Regions from separate parts of the Streptomyces sp. NPDC059696 genome, predicted to be linked through region 1. Evidence: riboswitches for the same ligand, from Rfam matches in the RefSeq annotation. Region 1 holds a riboswitch; each other region holds the start of a gene.
What was found. Region 1 has a riboswitch for thiamine pyrophosphate ahead of thiO (glycine oxidase ThiO). Riboswitches for the same ligand answer to the same signal wherever they lie in the genome.

Region 1 (5,296 bases):
GGCCAGCACGGCGTCGAGGAACTGCGGCAGGTCGCCCTGCCGCTTGCGCGCGTCGGTGCAGAGGTAGACCCGGGCGTCGGCGAGCTGGGCCCGTGCGGTGGCGGCGGTGCCGGTCATGCGTGTCCCCCTGGATGTCGTGGCGTACGGGTGTCCGCGTGGGCGCCGTGCGGCGCGGGATCGCCCCGGCCCGCCGCGCACGCCTCGGGCACCCTACGCCTGCCCCCGGCACGGACGGACGGGCCCCACCGGGCGTCGCGGCCCCGCGGTGAGCGGCGCCGCGGGAGGCCGGGAGGTGCGCAGGTCGCCCGGGCACGAGGCACCCCCGGGCCGTGACCCCCGGGCCACGGCCCCACGTCGGGCGGTTGTTCAGGTCCGGTCCCGCTCGCACGGCACCGGACGGTTGTCCGGTCGCGGCCGGGTCAGACCGCGAGCGCCTGGGCGCGGCGCTTCACCTCCGTGCCGCGGTTCTCGCTGAGCGCCTGCGCGGGGGTGCCGGGCAGGCTGTCGTCCGGGGTGAAGAGCCACTCCAGCATCTCTTCGTCCGTGAAGCCGTCGTCCCGCAGCAGTGTCAGGGTCCCGGACAGGCCCTTGACGACCTTGTCCCCGTCGATGAAGGCGGCGGGGACGTGCAGCGCGCGGTTCTCACCTCGGCGTACGGCGATGAGCTGGCCGTCCTTGACCAGCTGCCGCACACGCGTCACCTCGACGCCGAACTGTTCGGCGATGTCGGGGAGGGTGAGCCAGGCGGGGACGAGAGCATCGATCTTTGCGTCAATCTCGGTCACGGGAACCAGCCTGCCATTCGCCACTGACAGTCGGAAGCCGGGCGGTCCACCCGGGCGGGGCCCGCTAGGCCGTGGCCGCCTTCATGGGCCGGGCCGGATCCGCCAGCAGCACCGGGTTCATCGCCGTGCCCGATTCGATCAGGCGGCGGCCCTGCGCCAGGTCCCGGGGCCGGCCCACCGCCAGCAGCGCGACCAGGCGTTCACCCCGCAGCCAGCACACCGTCCAGGCCGGGCCGGAGGGGTCGCCCCGCCACAGGGTCGTGTCCGCGGCCGGGTGGTGCCCGGCGTACTGGACGAACCGCCCGAACTGCTCGGACCAGAAGTAGGGCACCGGGTCGTACACCGCCGAGGGCTCGCCGGTGGCCCCTCCGACGATGTTCACGGCGACCGTGCGCGGCCCCTGGAGCGCGTTGTCCCAGTGGTGGATCAGCAGGCGCTCGCCGTAGCGCCCGGAGGGGAAGGACGCGCAGTCGCCGACCGCGTACACGTCCGGCAGGGTCGTGCGCAGGTGCTCGTCGGCGACGATCTCGCCGTGGGTGCCCAGCGCGATACCGGAGCCGGCCAGCCAGGCCGTGGCGGGGCGGGCGCCGATGCCGACGACGACCGCGTCCGCGGGCAGCCGCGAGCCGTCGTCGAGGACGACCGCACCGGGCTCGACGCGCTCCACGCGCGCGTGCGTGCGCAGGTCCGCCCCCGCGTCGGTGTACCAGCCGGCCATCGGGGCGGCGACCTCGGCGGGCAGCGCCCCGGCGAGGGGGCGTTCCGCGGCCTCCACCACGGTCACCGCGCAGCCCGCCTCGCGCGCGGCCGTGGCGAACTCCGCGCCGATCCAGCCCGCGCCGACGACCACGATGTCGTGCCGGCGGGCCAGCACGGGCCGCAGCCGCTCGGCGTCGTCCAGGGTGCGCAGCAGGTGCACGCCCGGCACGCCGTCGGTGCCGGGCAGCCGGACGGGTTCCGCGCCCGTCGCGACGACCAGGACGTCGTACGGCACGGGCCCGACCTCGGTGTCCAGCTCGTGGTCGGCGGGGCGCACGCCCAGCACCTCGCAGCCGAGCCGCAGTTCGATGCCGAGGGCTTCGAAGTCGACGTCGAAGGCGGAGCCCTCGGACTTGCCGAGCAGGACGGCCTTGGACAACGGGGGCCGGTCGTAGGGCTGGTGGGGCTCGGCGCCGATCAGGATCACGTCACCGGTGAAGCCCTGCTCGCGCAGCGCGACGGCGGTCTGCACCCCGGCCATGCCCGCACCGGCCACGACGACGCGCCGCGGCGCGGACGAACCTGGTTCCTGCGTCTGCTCGCTCACCTGATCACCATAGACACCTGACGTTCTGTCAGTCAGTGCTCGTGCGCCGTGACCTGCTCCACAACGCTCGTGCCGTTGCCCCGCTGGGACTCCCACTCCCAGGTCTCCTCCAGCCGCACCCGACCGTCGGGCAGCTCCACGACCGAGGAGACGCAGTGCCCGGAGGACGTGGTGCCGTCCCGCTTGAGCTGGACGTACCGGAAATCCAGCCGGTCACCTTCCCGGGTACCCACCAAGTGCCCGCGTACGACGTCACCGCCGGTGTACTCGGCCCAGATCTCGCCCTGCCGCTCGTGATAGGTGAACCGGGTGCGGGTGCCCACCTGGCCCGGGGCCTGGTCGGCGACCGGGGCGAGGACGAGACCGTCGAGGGATCGGGCCATGGGACGAGGCTCCCTTACTGCTGGACAGGGCATCGGGCTAGGGTGGCCAACGTAAAGCACTCGCGGGAGCCCGGACGCACCGGGCTGAGAGGGAGGCTGGCGGCCTCCGACCGTACGAACCTGATCCGGGTCATGCCGGCGAAGGGAGGGGCTGGACGCCCATGTCGCCTACGTCCACATCGACGTCCGCGTCGTCAGACGTCCTGGTCATCGGGGGCGGGATCATCGGCCTGGTCACGGCCTGGCGGGCCGCGCAACGCGGGTTCGCCACGGCCGTCGTGGACCCCGAGCCCGGCGGCGGAGCCGCACAGGTGGCCGCCGGGATGCTGGCCGCCGTCACGGAACTGCACTACGGCGAGCAGACCCTGCTCGGCCTGAACCTCGCCTCCGCCCGCCGCTACCCGGACTTCGCCGCCGAGCTCACCGAGCTGACCGGCCGGGACCTCGGCTACCGCCGCTGCGGCACGCTCGCCGTGGCGCTGGACGCCGACGACCGGGCCCACCTGCGCGAACTGCACGCCCTGCAGCAGCAGTCGGGGCTGGAGTCGCAGTGGTTGTCGGGGCGCGAGTGCCGGCGCCTGGAGCCGATGCTCGCGCCGGGGGTGCGCGGGGGGCTGCGGGTCGACGGCGATCACCAGATCGACCCCCGGCGGCTGGCCGGGGCGCTGGTCGCCGCGTGCGAGCGGACGGGCGTGGTCTTCCACCGCACGTGGGCGGAGCGGCTCACCGTCGTCCGGGAGCGGGCCGCGGGCGCCGTCCTGGCCGACGGGAGCGAGGTGGCCGCCGGACAGGTGGTGCTCGCCGCGGGCAGCCTGAGCGGCCGGCTCCCGGGCGTCCCCGAGGACGTGCTGCCTCCCGTGCGGCCGGTGAAGGGGCAGGTCCTGCGGCTGACCATGCCGCAGCGGCACGGGCCGTTCCTGAGCCGCACGGTGCGCGCGGTCGTGCGCGGCAGCCACGTCTACCTGGTGCCGCGGGCGAGCGGCGAGCTGGTCGTCGGGGCCACCAGCGAGGAGCTGGGCTGGGACACCACCGTGACCGCGGGCGGCGTGTACGCGCTGCTGCGGGACGCGCACGAACTGGTCCCGGGCATCACCGAGCTGCCGCTCACCGAGACCCGGGCCGGTCTGCGGCCCGGCTCCCCCGACAACGCGCCCCTGCTCGGCCCGACCGGTCTGGAGGGCCTGCTGCTGGCCACCGGGCACTACCGCAACGGCGTCCTGCTCACCCCCGTGACCGGCGACGCCCTGGCCCACGTCCTGGCGACGGGCGAACTCCCCGAGGAGGCCCGCCCCTTCACGCCGAAGCGCTTCTCCCCCGCCACCGCACTCACGGAGCAGCCCGTATGAACATCTCCGTCAACGGCGAGCCCCGGGACGTCGGGCCCGGCACGGCTCTCGACACGGTCGTGAGGTCGCTCACCGCCTCGCCCTCGGGTGTGGCCGCCGCCCTCAACGAGACCGTCGTCCCCCGCACCCAGTGGCCCTCCACGCCCCTCTCCGAGGGAGACCGCGTGGAAGTCCTCACCGCCGTCCAGGGAGGCTGACCATGGCCGACGACCCGTTCGTCCTCGGTGGTACGTCCTTCACGTCCCGTCTGATCATGGGTACCGGCGGGGCGCCCAGCCTCGACGTGCTGGAGCGGTCGCTGGCCGCGTCCGGGACGGAGCTGACGACGGTCGCGATGCGCCGGGTGAACGCCTCGGTGCACGGCTCGGTGCTGTCCGTCCTGGACAGGCTGGGCATCCGGGTGCTGCCCAACACGGCGGGCTGCTTCACCGCCGGCGAGGCCGTCCTCACGGCCCGTCTCGCGCGCGAGGCCCTCGGCACCGACCTGGTCAAGCTGGAGGTCATCGCCGACGAGCGCACGCTGCTGCCGGACCCGATCGAGACGCTGGAGGCGGCCGAGACCCTGGTCGACGACGGCTTCACGGTGCTGCCGTACACCAACGACGACCCCGTGCTGGCGCGGAGGCTGGAGGACGTGGGCTGCGCGGCGATCATGCCGCTCGGCTCCCCGATCGGCTCCGGGCTCGGCATCCGCAACCCGCACAACTTCCAGCTGATCGTGGAGCACGCGCGCGTGCCGGTGATCCTGGACGCGGGCGCCGGCACGGCCTCGGACGCGGCACTGGCCATGGAGCTGGGCTGCGCGGGTGTGATGCTCGCCTCGGCGGTGACACGGGCGCAGGAGCCCGTGCTGATGGCCGACGCCATGCGGCACGCGGTGGAGGCGGGGCGGCTGGCGTACCGGGCGGGGCGGATCCCCCGGCGGCACTTCGCCGAGGCGTCGTCGCCGGCGGAGGGCATGGCCGTGCTGGACCCGGAGCGGCCCGCTTTCCGGTAGCCCGGGGGGTCGCGTCACACGGCCCGGGGGGCACGCCACGGGTCGGCTGCACCCCCGCCCCGTTCCGGTGGCAGGGGGGTCATGGCACACGGCCCGGGGGACACGTCACAGGTCGGCTGCAGTCCCGCCCCGGATTCCGCCGGGGGGACGGGGCTGTCGGTCATGGCTCGTACACTCGCCTGCGTGGACACGACCCTTCAGGACCCCTTGGTCGGGCAGGTGCTCGACGGCCGGTATCGCATCGACGCGCGGATCGCGGTCGGCGGGATGGCCACGGTCTACCGGGCCGTGGACACCCGGCTCGACCGGGTCCTCGCGCTCAAGGTGATGCACCCCTCGCTCGCGGTCGACGCCTCGTTCGTCGAGCGGTTCATCCGCGAGGCGAAGTCCGTGGCCCGGCTGGCCCACCCGAACGTGGTGCAGGTCTTCGACCAGGGCACCGACGGCTCGTACGTGTACCTGGCGATGGAGTACGTCGC
Region 2 (5,296 bases), on a different contig from region 1:
TGCTGGTCCAGCAACTGCCGCTGGAGACGTGAACGTTCACCGCGCAGGCGTCCCCCCTCGGCTGACCGGGCCGGTGCGGGGTCAATTTCGGTAAACCCCCTGTCACCGCGCACCGTCACCGCTCTACCATCGGCTTATCCGTAGCAGGCTCCCCTCCGTTTCTGCCCGACGGCTCGTCAGCATGCCGAGCCCCAAGCCCTACGGAGCATCGGGGGATGCACATGAACAGCGTTCCGCAGCACCTGCTGAGCGAGGACCGCCAGGAATACGAGCGGATCCTCGATGAGGCGCTGCGCTCCGCACCACACCGTCCGGAACTGGCCGCTGTCGGACAGCGGCTCAACCCCGAACAGCTGCGCACCATGGCCCTGAGCGCCACCGCGCTCATCACCGCGGCCGCGGCGACCGAATACCAGCACTACGTCAAGGTCCGCGACGAACTGCGTCAGCCGGCGTCGGCCGGTTCACCGGCCGTGCGCGGGTCCGGGTCCGGCTCCTCCGAGCCGGGCGCGGACGCCTCGGGGCTCGCCGCCACCGTGGGAGGGGTCGCGGAGGCCACGGGCGCGGGCGCCGTCGCCGTGGTCGCCGTCCTCGCACCCGTGCTGGCCGGGACCGCCGCGGCGATCTTCCTGCTCGTCGGCTACATCCTGCGGATGCTCGATCCCGGGCAGGGATTCGCCCGGACCATGCTCACCACGGGCTGGGTGTTCGGTGGCGTGACCGCGATCGCGATCCTCGTCGCCGCCGTGGGGCTGCTGCTCACCGCCCTGCGCAACAAGCCCACGGCCGAGGTCGGGCCGTACGGCGAACTGCGGGGCGAGGTGGCCCAGGCCAAGGAGGCCTGGCACGAGGCCCTGCTGGAACGCGGCATCCTGCCCTTTCTGCGGGAAGCACTCGCCGACCCCGGCGCGGCCGCGGCGCTGCACCACTCGCCCTCGCCCGCCCCGGTCAGCCGCATGCCGCACCTCGGCTACGACCGCCCCGGGTTCACCAGCCCGGACGACGGCGACCGCGGCTCGCGCCCCAGTTTCAGCAGCCCGGACTACTCCAGCCCGGACTTCGGAGGACCGGAGCACCAGCCGGAGTAACGGTCGGAGCAGCCCTCGGAGTCCGTTCCGAGCGGCGCCTCCCACAGGCCGGGGGCCTCACCCGCCCCCGAGCCTGTGCGCGGCCGGTCAGTCCGCGATGGGCAGGTAGACGCGATTACCGCTCGCGGCGAACTCCTTCGACTTCAGAGCCATGCCCTCCTCGATCTCGGTCCGCGTGCCGCCGTGTTCCCGGCGGATGTCCTGCGAGATCTTCATGCTGCAGAACTTGGGACCGCACATCGAGCAGAAGTGAGCCGTCTTGGCGGGCTCGGCGGGCAGGGTCTCGTCGTGGAACTCCCGTGCCGTGTCCGGGTCGAGAGCCAGGTTGAACTGGTCCTCCCACCGGAACTCGAAACGGGCGTCGGACAACGCGTCGTCCCACTCCTGCGCACCCGGGTGTCCCTTGGCGAGGTCCGCCGCGTGGGCGGCGATCTTGTAGGTGATGACGCCGGTCTTGACGTCGTCGCGGTTCGGCAGGCCCAAGTGCTCCTTGGGCGTGACGTAGCACAGCATCGCCGTGCCCCACCAGGCGATCATCGCGGCACCGATGCCGGAGGTGATGTGGTCGTACGCCGGTGCGACGTCCGTGGTCAGCGGGCCGAGCGTATAGAACGGAGCTTCATCGCAGATCTCCTGCTGAAGGTCGATGTTCTCCTTGATCTTGTGCATCGGGACATGGCCCGGGCCCTCGATCATGGTCTGCACGTTGAAACGCTTCGCGATCCGGTTGAGTTCCCCGAGCGTGCGCAACTCCGCGAACTGCGCCTCGTCGTTGGCATCCGCGATCGATCCGGGCCTGAGGCCGTCCCCCAGCGAGTACGTGACGTCGTACGCGGCGAGGATCTCGCACAGCTCCTCGAAGTTCTCGTACAGGAACGACTCCTTGTGGTGCGCGAGGCACCAGGCCGCCATGATCGAGCCGCCGCGGGAGACGATGCCCGTCTTGCGGTTCGCCGTCAGCGGCACGTACGCCAGGCGCACCCCCGCGTGGACGGTCATGTAGTCCACGCCCTGCTCGGCCTGCTCGATGACCGTGTCCTTGTAGATCTCCCAGGTCAGCTCCTCGGCGCGGCCGTCGACCTTTTCCAGGGCCTGGTAGAGCGGCACGGTGCCGATCGGCACGGGGGAGTTGCGCAGCACCCATTCCCGCGTGGTGTGGATGTTGCGGCCCGTGGAGAGGTCCATGACCGTGTCGGCGCCCCATCGGGTCGCCCAGGTCATCTTCTTGACCTCCTCCTCGATGGAGGACGTCACCGCGGAGTTGCCGATGTTGGCGTTGACCTTCACCAGGAACCGCTTGCCGATGATCATCGGCTCGATCTCCGGGTGGTTGACGTTGGCCGGCAGCACGGCCCGGCCTGCGGCGATCTCGTCGCGGACCACCTCGGGCGAGACGTTCTCCCGGATGGCCACGTACTCCATCTCGGGCGTGATCTCGCCGCGGCGGGCGTACGCGAGCTGGGTGACCGCCTCGCCGTTCCTGCCGCGGCGCGGCTGGCGGGGCCGGCCGGGGAAGACCGCGTCCAGGTTACGGAGACCGCCGCGGGGCGAGGTGTGCTTGATGCCGTCGTCCTCGGGACGGACGGGGCGGCCCGCGTACTCCTCGGTGTCGCCCCGGGCGATGATCCAGTTCTCGCGCAGCGGCGACAGGCCCCTGCGGACGTCGGTGTCGACGAGTGGATCGGTGTACGGGCCGGACGTGTCGTACAGCGTGACCGACCGGCCGTTGGTGAGGTGCACCTGACGGACCGGCACGCGCAGGTCGGGGCGGGTGCCCTCGATGTACGCCTTGTGCCAGCCGATGGACTTCCCGGCCTCCTCGGACGTCTCGTCCTGAACGGAGGCAGGCGTGCGTGCGTCCTTGTTGGTCATGAGACCTACTCCCTACGCCGGCATTACCCGGTAACAGGTTCGGCGGTCGACGCAGCGGTTTCCGTCCGGCGATGTCTCGTGTGAAACATCACTCGACTCCGGCGATGTTTCATGTGAAACATCGCTGGGACGGAGGTCAGCGCCCTCTCAGCCCGGTGCTCCGAGCTCCCGCGTGTACAAAAGGTGCCCCCACGCTAGCGGCAATTCTGGCGCGGTGAACAGAGGGCCCCCCTCGTTCTTGCGATGATCGGGCGGTGACCACGACGCAGCGTCCCTCCTACCCCTCGCCCGAGCCGCCCCGCGGATCCGGCGCCGGAAACGGCAACGGCCGTGGTGACGGCCCTGCTGAGGGCCATGATTTCGCCACCGGGTCCGGGCAGGCACCGGCCGGGCCACAGCGACCGCGCGGACCTCGGGGGCCGGGCGGGACACAGCCTCCCGCCCCGAGACGGGAACCCGCGTACGGGTACGGGCAGGACGCGGGCTTCGGCTCCCAGGACCATGGCGCGTACGGGCAGGGCCCCGGCCACAGCACCGGTCACGGCCCCGCTGCCGGGCAGGGCCCGGGGCCGGCCGCAGGCGGTGGAGGACAGAGCCACGGTCGCGGCCCCGACGGAGACGGTGGACACGGTCACGGCGGGGGCGGTGGCCACGGCGGTCACGGACACGGTCCCGGGCCGGGTGGCGGGCACGGGCACTCCCACAGTCATGGCCCGGCCACCCCCGTCTCCCAGCACCTGCGCAAGGTCATCGCGGCGATCCTGATCCCGTTCGGCGTCGCCGTGCTGGTCGGTCTCGCCGTGCTGTGGCCGGGCGGCGCCCCGGCGCACGAGCGCACCGGAGTCGGTTTCGACCGGCAGACGCAGGACGCCACGGTCACCAAGGTGGTCGAGGTGAGCTGCAAGGAGGCCGGCGCTTCGGGCGTTCCGCCGACCGGCGACACCTCCACCGCCGAGGGCTCCTCCGCGGTGCAGGAGGAGAAGGGCACGTGCAAGCGGGCGACGATCCGGGTCGACAGCGGTGACGACAAGGGTCGTACGTTCACCGAGATCGTCCAGCCGGACCAGTCCCGTCAGCTGCACGAGGGCCAGGAGGTCGTGGTCGCCTACGAGCCTTCTGCGCCGAAGGACCTGCAGTACTCGGTCACCGACATCAACCGCGGTCTGCCCATGGCGCTGCTCGCGGGCATCTTCGCCGTCGCCGTGGTGATCGTCGGGCGGATGCGGGGCGTCATGGCGCTGGTCGCGCTGGCCATCAGTTTCATGGTGCTGAACTTCTTCATCCTGCCCGCGATCCTGCAGGGTTCCAACCCGCTGGTCGTGGCGGTGGTCGGCGCGAGCGCCATCATGCTCATCGCGCTGTACCTGTGTCACGGCCTGTCCGCCCGGACGTCCGTCGCGGTGCTCGGCACTCTCATCTCACTGTTGCTGATCGGCGTCCTCGGCTCGGTGTTCATCGACTGGGCGGCTCTGACCGGCAACACCGACGACAACACCGGGCTGATCCACGGCCTGTACCCGACGATCGACATGAGCGGTCTGCTGCTGGCCGGCGTCATCATCGGCTCGCTCGGCGTGCTGGACGACGTCACGGTCACGCAGACCTCGGCGGTCTGGGAGCTGCACGAGGCCAACCCGTCGATGGGCTGGCGGGGGCTCTACCGCGCGGGCATCCGGATCGGCCGCGACCACATCGCCTCGGTCGTCAACACGCTCGTCCTCGCCTACGCGGGTGCCGCGCTGCCGCTGTTGCTGCTGTTCTCCATCGCGCAGTCCAGTGTGGGGACGGTCGCCAACAGCGAGTTGGTCGCGGAGGAGATCGTGCGCACCCTGGTCGGTTCGATCGGCCTGGTCGCCTCGGTGCCGGTCACCACCGCCCTGGCGGCGCTGGTGGTCTCGGCCGACCGTCCCGGCGCGGAGCCCGTCCCGGAGACCGCCGCGGTTCCGGCACGCGGTGGAAGGGGTCGGCGCCGCAAGCGCTGACGCCGCCGCGTTCACGACGGCCCGCCGACCTGAGGAAGGCCGACTCGCGTACCCGACCGAGAACGGCCGACCCGAAAGGGCCGACCCGGGAACGGCCGACCGATGGGGCCGACGCGAGGAAGATCGTAGGACGATCGCAGGAAGAAGCGTTCCTTCACAGCTCGGCGGCACCCGGTGAAGCGTTACTCCACCGTGCCGCCGGGTCCATGTCTCAGCCGGCGCCCTGCTCGGCGAGGATGCGGTCCAGGGCCTCGTCGAGGTGCGCGTCGAAGTCGGCGAGCGACCCCTCCTGGCCCAGCGGCACCAACTTGTCCGTACGGTCGAGGAAAGCGACGAGCGGTGCCGTCGAGGACC
Region 3 (5,296 bases), on a different contig from region 1:
TTATGCCGAAGCCCGGAGAACTCGTAGGCGCAAGACCTGGACGGGCCCCCCACCTGCACGTTTGTCGACGGTGAAGGGCCTGTCCCTTGTTGCTGGGCCGTCCCTGGGCCGTCCCTGGGCCGTGTCGGCACGCGAGATCGGTCTAACTCAGGTGGACTGGGCCGCGGCACAGTCACGGCGTTCAGCAGAGTGATGGTGAGGCTTCTTTGCTGACGCAGGTTCCCGTCAGCGCCAGATCTGGATCCTCACCGAGAAGGCGCCAGACCCGTTTCCGGGCTTGTTGTCGTTGATGCGTAGAGCCAGGCGCGTTTCACCCGGGCCAAGGCTCTCATTGCGATAGGGGCGCCGCAGGGAGGAGCCGATGAAGAAGTAGCCGTCCTCGGCCGTCTTTCCGAGCAGACTGAATGGCGCCGCACCGGGAAGGGGACTGTCGTTGCTGGCGCTCCATCCGGTCCAGCCGTTGGGGCCGTTTTCGCCCGTGAACCACACGCCAGCCCAGATGCTGCCGCTTGCGCTGATGTCGACCCAGTCGCCATTCTTGAGGTTCACGTTGGTGTCGACGTCGGTGTTCCATTCTGCGACGGTGATGTACTTGTCTACAATGACAGGCATTCTCCCCCACCTATCTATTTGAGTTGCCTTCAGTCGCCGATCAATTCGGCCGTCGTCATCTGTCTCGGAAAGCCACCTGTTGCACTCGAATGACCACTCCGAACCATCCGACTCGTTGGTCACTTCGATGCGGTCCAGGAACCATCCCGGAAGACTGCCGCTGTTGTCGTGTCGAACGTGGAGTGACTCCAGCGATCCAAGTTCCGGGAAGGTAAATGAGCGGATGCACACGCTTCCTCGCTCGAAATCGTCTGCGGGTGAGTCGATCTGGACTTCGCCGCTGCTGCCAGCACTCCCGAACAGGGTGAGGTACACGTTGGCATCTGTTCCGGCCCCATCGATGTCAGCCGTATGGACGACGATGCGGTAGTCGGTCATACACCCCCCAGTTGCCGACCATTGGAAAAATGCTCCTTCGGGCGTGCTGATCGCAACCCGTGGGGAGTCGTATATTTTCTCGTCTGGTGATTCTCGACTACGTCACTTGCTGCTGTGAGGTTTCCGCAAGTGGAGTAGTCGATTACGGTCTATCCCTAATAGTTCTTCGTCAAGCGAGGGCGCTTTGGCTCGTAGAAGGTTCCGTCGCGGAGCATGGCGAACAGGACGCTGATGCGGTGGCGGGCGAGGCGGAGGAGGGCCTGGGTGTGGGTTTTGCCGAAGGCTCGGCAGCGGTCGTAGTAGGTGCGGGATGCGGGATCGTGCACGGCTGCGAACGCGGAGAGGAACATCGCCCGTTTCAGTTGCCGGTTTCCGCCTTTGGGGGCGTGTTCGCCGTGGATCGACGTGCCGGACTGCTTCGAGGCCCGCGTAGGAGGCCAGGTGGGAGTTCATGGACGGCGGCCAGCGACTTCGCCAGCGACGGGACGATCACATCGAGGGTGCCGGTGCCCGGGACGACGACCGTCTGCTCGTCGAGCGCGGTGAAGATGTCGTCGACCAGCCGCTCAGCCATGAGGGCACACCCCACCACCAGAGCGTGAGGGAGCTCCCACTCGCCCGTACCCGCATCGGCCCGACGCGGCCCGACGCGGCCCGACGCGGTCCGGCCGGGCCCCTCTCAGAGTCGCTGTACGGCGCGATTCTAGGACCTGCCCAGACGGGCCGCTATTCGCTAACAGGCTGGTCACTAGCGGTTCTGGCCGCTATCACTGCCGCTATCGTTAGCGGCCCCTGCTGCTATCGATAGCCGCAGGGTGACCCCCGAGCCGGGCCGTCTGTGGGCCGTCCGAGGGTGGCCAACGACGACAGATGACGACGGTCAACGACCCCCCTGCGACCCTTCGGCCGCAGGCCACGTGAATCGATCTGCGACACTGGTACGGCCATGCCTAAGCCCGGAGAACTCACTTTCGTCGCCCCCCGCGGAGCCAAGAAGCCGCCGCGGCATCTTGCCGATCTCACTCCTGCCGAGCGCAAGGAGGCCGTCGCGGCCGTCGGGGAGAAGCCGTTTCGTGCCAAGCAGCTCTCGCAGCACTACTTCGCGCGGTACGCGCACGATCCGGAGCAGTGGACGGACATCCCCGCCGGTGCCCGCAGCAAGCTGCAGGAAGCGCTGCTGCCCGAGCTGATGACCGTCGTACGGCATCTGTCGACCGACCAGGGCACGACGCGCAAGACCCTGTGGCGGCTGTTCGACGGGACGCTCGTCGAGTCCGTGCTGATGCGCTACCCGGACCGGGTGACCATGTGCATCAGCTCGCAGGCCGGCTGCGGCATGAACTGCCCGTTCTGTGCGACGGGGCAGGCGGGACTGGACCGCAATCTGTCCACCGCCGAGATCGTGCACCAGATCGTCGACGGCATGCGGGCCCTGCGGGACGGGGAGGTCCCCGGCGGACCGGCCCGGCTCAGCAACATCGTCTTCATGGGCATGGGCGAGCCCCTCGCGAACTACAACCGGGTCATCGGGTCCATCCGGCGCCTCACCGACCCCGAGCCCGACGGCCTCGGCCTGTCCCAGCGGGGCATCACCGTCTCCACTGTCGGACTCGTCCCGGCCATCCACCGGTTCGCCGACGAGGGCTTCAAGTGCCGGCTCGCGATCTCCCTGCACGCCCCCGACGACGAGCTGCGCGACACCCTCGTGCCGGTGAACACCCGGTGGAAGGTGCGCGAGGTGCTCGACGCCGGGTTCGAGTACAGCGCCAAGTCCGGGCGCCGGCTGTCCATCGAGTACGCGCTGATCCGGGACATCAACGACCAGGCTTGGCGCGGTGACCGGCTCGGGCGGCTGCTCAAGGGCAAGCCCGTGCACGTCAACCTCATCCCGCTCAACCCGACGCCCGGCTCGAAGTGGACCGCCTCGCGGCCCGAGGACGAGAAGGCGTTCGTGGAGGCCATCGCCGCCCATGGTGTGCCGGTGACGATCCGGGACACCCGAGGTCAGGAGATCGACGGGGCGTGTGGTCAGCTCGCCGCCACCGAACGGTAGTCTGACCGTCGTCAGTACAGCTTCACAGAGGCACCTTCACCATCACACCTGCATATTCCGACAGGGGAGCGCCACAGCGCTGAGAGTGCGGCACACGGCCGCAGACCCTCCGAACCTGGCCCAGGTCATTCTGGGTAGGGAGATCGGTCACCACTCGAGCTGTTGCGCCCTGCCCGGGACCCGGAGTCCCGGGCAGGGCCGCGTCTTCTCCTGGTCCTCCAGGAGGAATCCAGTGAGCAACAACAAGAAGCGGATGACGGCGGCGGTCGTCGGGCTCGGCCTGGTCGGCACGCTCGCCGCCTGCGGGTCGTCCGACGGCGGTCAGGGGTCCGGCGACCCCAAGACCGTGACCCTCGTCAGCCACGACTCGTGGGCCGCGTCCGAGGACGTCATCGCCGCCTTCGAGAAGCAGTCCGGCTACAAGGTGAACGTCCTGAAGGACGGTGACGCCGGCCAGGCCGTGAACAAGGCCATCCTGACCAAGGACAACCCGCAGGGCGATGTCCTCTTCGGCGTCGACAACACCCTGCTGTCCCGCGCCCTCGACAACGGCCTGTTCCAGTCGTACGAGGCGAAGGGATCCGAGCGGGTCGAGCCCGAGTACCGCGTCGACCAGGACAAGCACCGCGTCACGCCCGTCGACACCGGCGACATCTGCGTCAACTACGACAAGAAGTACTTCGCCGACCACAAGCTGCAGCCGCCGCGCACCTTCGACGATCTGGTGAAGCCGCAGTACAAGAACCTGCTCGTCACCGAGAACGCCTCCGCCTCCTCGCCCGGGCTCGGCTTCCTGCTCGGCACGGCCGCCGCGTACGGAGACGACAGCTGGGCGGGCTACTGGAAGAAGCTCAAGGCCAACGGCGTGAAGGTCGTCGACGGCTGGGAGCAGGCCTACAACCAGGAGTTCTCCGGCTCGGCCAGTGGCAGGAAGGCCAAGGGCGACCGGCCGCTCGTCGTGTCGTACGCCTCCTCGCCGCCCGCCGAGGTCGTCTACGCCGACCCGAAGCCGAGCACCGCCCCGACCGGTGTCGCCGAGGGCACCTGCTTCCGGCAGGTCGAGTACGCGGGGCTGCTGGCCGGCGCCAGGAACAGCGAGGGCGGCAAGGCCTTCCTCGACTTCCTGGTCAGCAGGACGTTCCAGGAGGACATGCCGCTCAACATGTTCGTCTACCCGGTGACCGAGGGCGCCCAGGTGCCGCCGGAGTTCGTGAAGTACGGGCCGCAGGCGAAGGACCCGGAGACCATGGACCCGGCGAAGATCGCCGACCATCGCGACCAGTGGGTCAAGTCGTGGACGTCACTCGTACTGAAGTAGCCCGCACCCGGCGCGGGAGCGCGGCGCGGCTCGGTCTGCTGGCCGTGCCCGTCGCGTTCTTCGCCGTCTTCTTCGCCTACCCCGTCGCCGCGATCGTCGCGCGCGGTCTGAAAGCCGACGGGGTCTGGCACCTCGGGCGGATCGGGGAGGTGCTCGCCCAGTCCGACGTCCGGCACGTGCTGTGGTTCACCACCTGGCAGGCGCTGGTCTCCACGGTGTTGACCCTGCTCGTCGCGCTGCCCGGCGCGTACGTCTTCGCGCGCTTCGACTTCCCCGGCAAACAGGTCCTGCGTGCGGTCGTGACCGTCCCGTTCGTGCTGCCGACGGTCGTCGTCGGCACGGCGTTCCTGGCGCTCGTCGGGCGGGGCGGGCTGCTCGACGAGCTGTGGGGCGTACGGCTGGACACCACCGTGTGGGCGATCCTGCTCGCGCACGTCTTCTTCAACTACGCGGTCGTCGTCCGGACCGTCGGCGGGCTCTGGGCGCAGCTCGACCCGCGGCAGGAGGAGGCCGCCCGGATGCTCGGGGCGTCCCCGCTGCGGGCCTGGCGTCGGGTCACCCTGCCCGCGCTCGCCCCGGCCGTGGCCGCCGCCGCGCTGATGGTCTTCCTGTTCACCTTCACCTCGTTCGGTGTCGTGCAGATCCTCGGCGGGCCCACCTTCTCCACCCTGGAGGTGGAGATCTACCGGCAGACGTCGGAGATCTTCGACCTGTCGACGGCGGCCGTGCTGACCCTCGTCCAGTTCGTCGCGGTGGGCGCGATCCTCGTCGTGCACGCCTGGACCGTACGGCGGCGGGAGACCGCGCTGCGGCTGGTGGACGCGTCCATGACCGTGCGCCGGCCGCGCGGCGCGGGGCAGTGGGCGCTGCTCGGCGGGGTGCTCGTCACCGTCGCCCTGCTGCTGGTGCTGCCCCTGGCCGTGCTGGTGCAGCGG

Region 2: it holds a riboswitch for thiamine pyrophosphate, as region 1 does, so the genes downstream of both, thiC (phosphomethylpyrimidine synthase ThiC) here and thiO (glycine oxidase ThiO) in region 1, are expected to answer to the same signal.
Region 3: it holds a riboswitch for thiamine pyrophosphate, as region 1 does, so the genes downstream of both, ACFV20_RS20310 (thiamine ABC transporter substrate binding subunit) here and thiO (glycine oxidase ThiO) in region 1, are expected to answer to the same signal.

What each region holds. Positions count from the first base shown of each region.
Region 1 covers NZ_JBHWFG010000035.1:35,087-40,382, forward strand. The annotation lists gene thiE (thiamine phosphate synthase) at 1-117, opposite strand, end outside; gene ACFV20_RS30095 (Rv2175c family DNA-binding protein) at 420-785, opposite strand; gene ACFV20_RS30100 (NAD(P)/FAD-dependent oxidoreductase) at 850-2,091, opposite strand; gene ACFV20_RS30105 (hypothetical protein) at 2,124-2,474, opposite strand; TPP riboswitch at 2,527-2,638, shown strand; gene thiO (glycine oxidase ThiO) at 2,636-3,820, shown strand; gene thiS (sulfur carrier protein ThiS) at 3,817-4,017, shown strand; gene ACFV20_RS30120 (thiazole synthase) at 4,020-4,817, shown strand; gene pknB (Stk1 family PASTA domain-containing Ser/Thr kinase) at 5,001-5,296, shown strand, end outside.
Region 2 covers NZ_JBHWFG010000003.1:206,540-211,835, forward strand. The annotation lists gene ACFV20_RS04695 (metallophosphoesterase) at 1-32, shown strand, start outside; gene ACFV20_RS04700 (hypothetical protein) at 216-1,088, shown strand; gene thiC (phosphomethylpyrimidine synthase ThiC) at 1,176-2,960, opposite strand; TPP riboswitch at 2,953-3,142, opposite strand; gene ACFV20_RS04710 (YibE/F family protein) at 3,215-4,942, shown strand; gene ACFV20_RS04715 (SsgA family sporulation/cell division regulator) at 5,154-5,296, opposite strand, start outside.
Region 3 covers NZ_JBHWFG010000017.1:79,350-84,645, forward strand. The annotation lists gene ACFV20_RS20295 (PLAT/LH2 domain-containing protein) at 226-990, opposite strand; partial or broken gene ACFV20_RS20300 (transposase) at 1,146-1,564, opposite strand; gene rlmN (23S rRNA (adenine(2503)-C(2))-methyltransferase RlmN) at 1,937-3,043, shown strand; TPP riboswitch at 3,096-3,202, shown strand; gene ACFV20_RS20310 (thiamine ABC transporter substrate binding subunit) at 3,297-4,361, shown strand; gene ACFV20_RS20315 (ABC transporter permease) at 4,400-5,296, shown strand, end outside.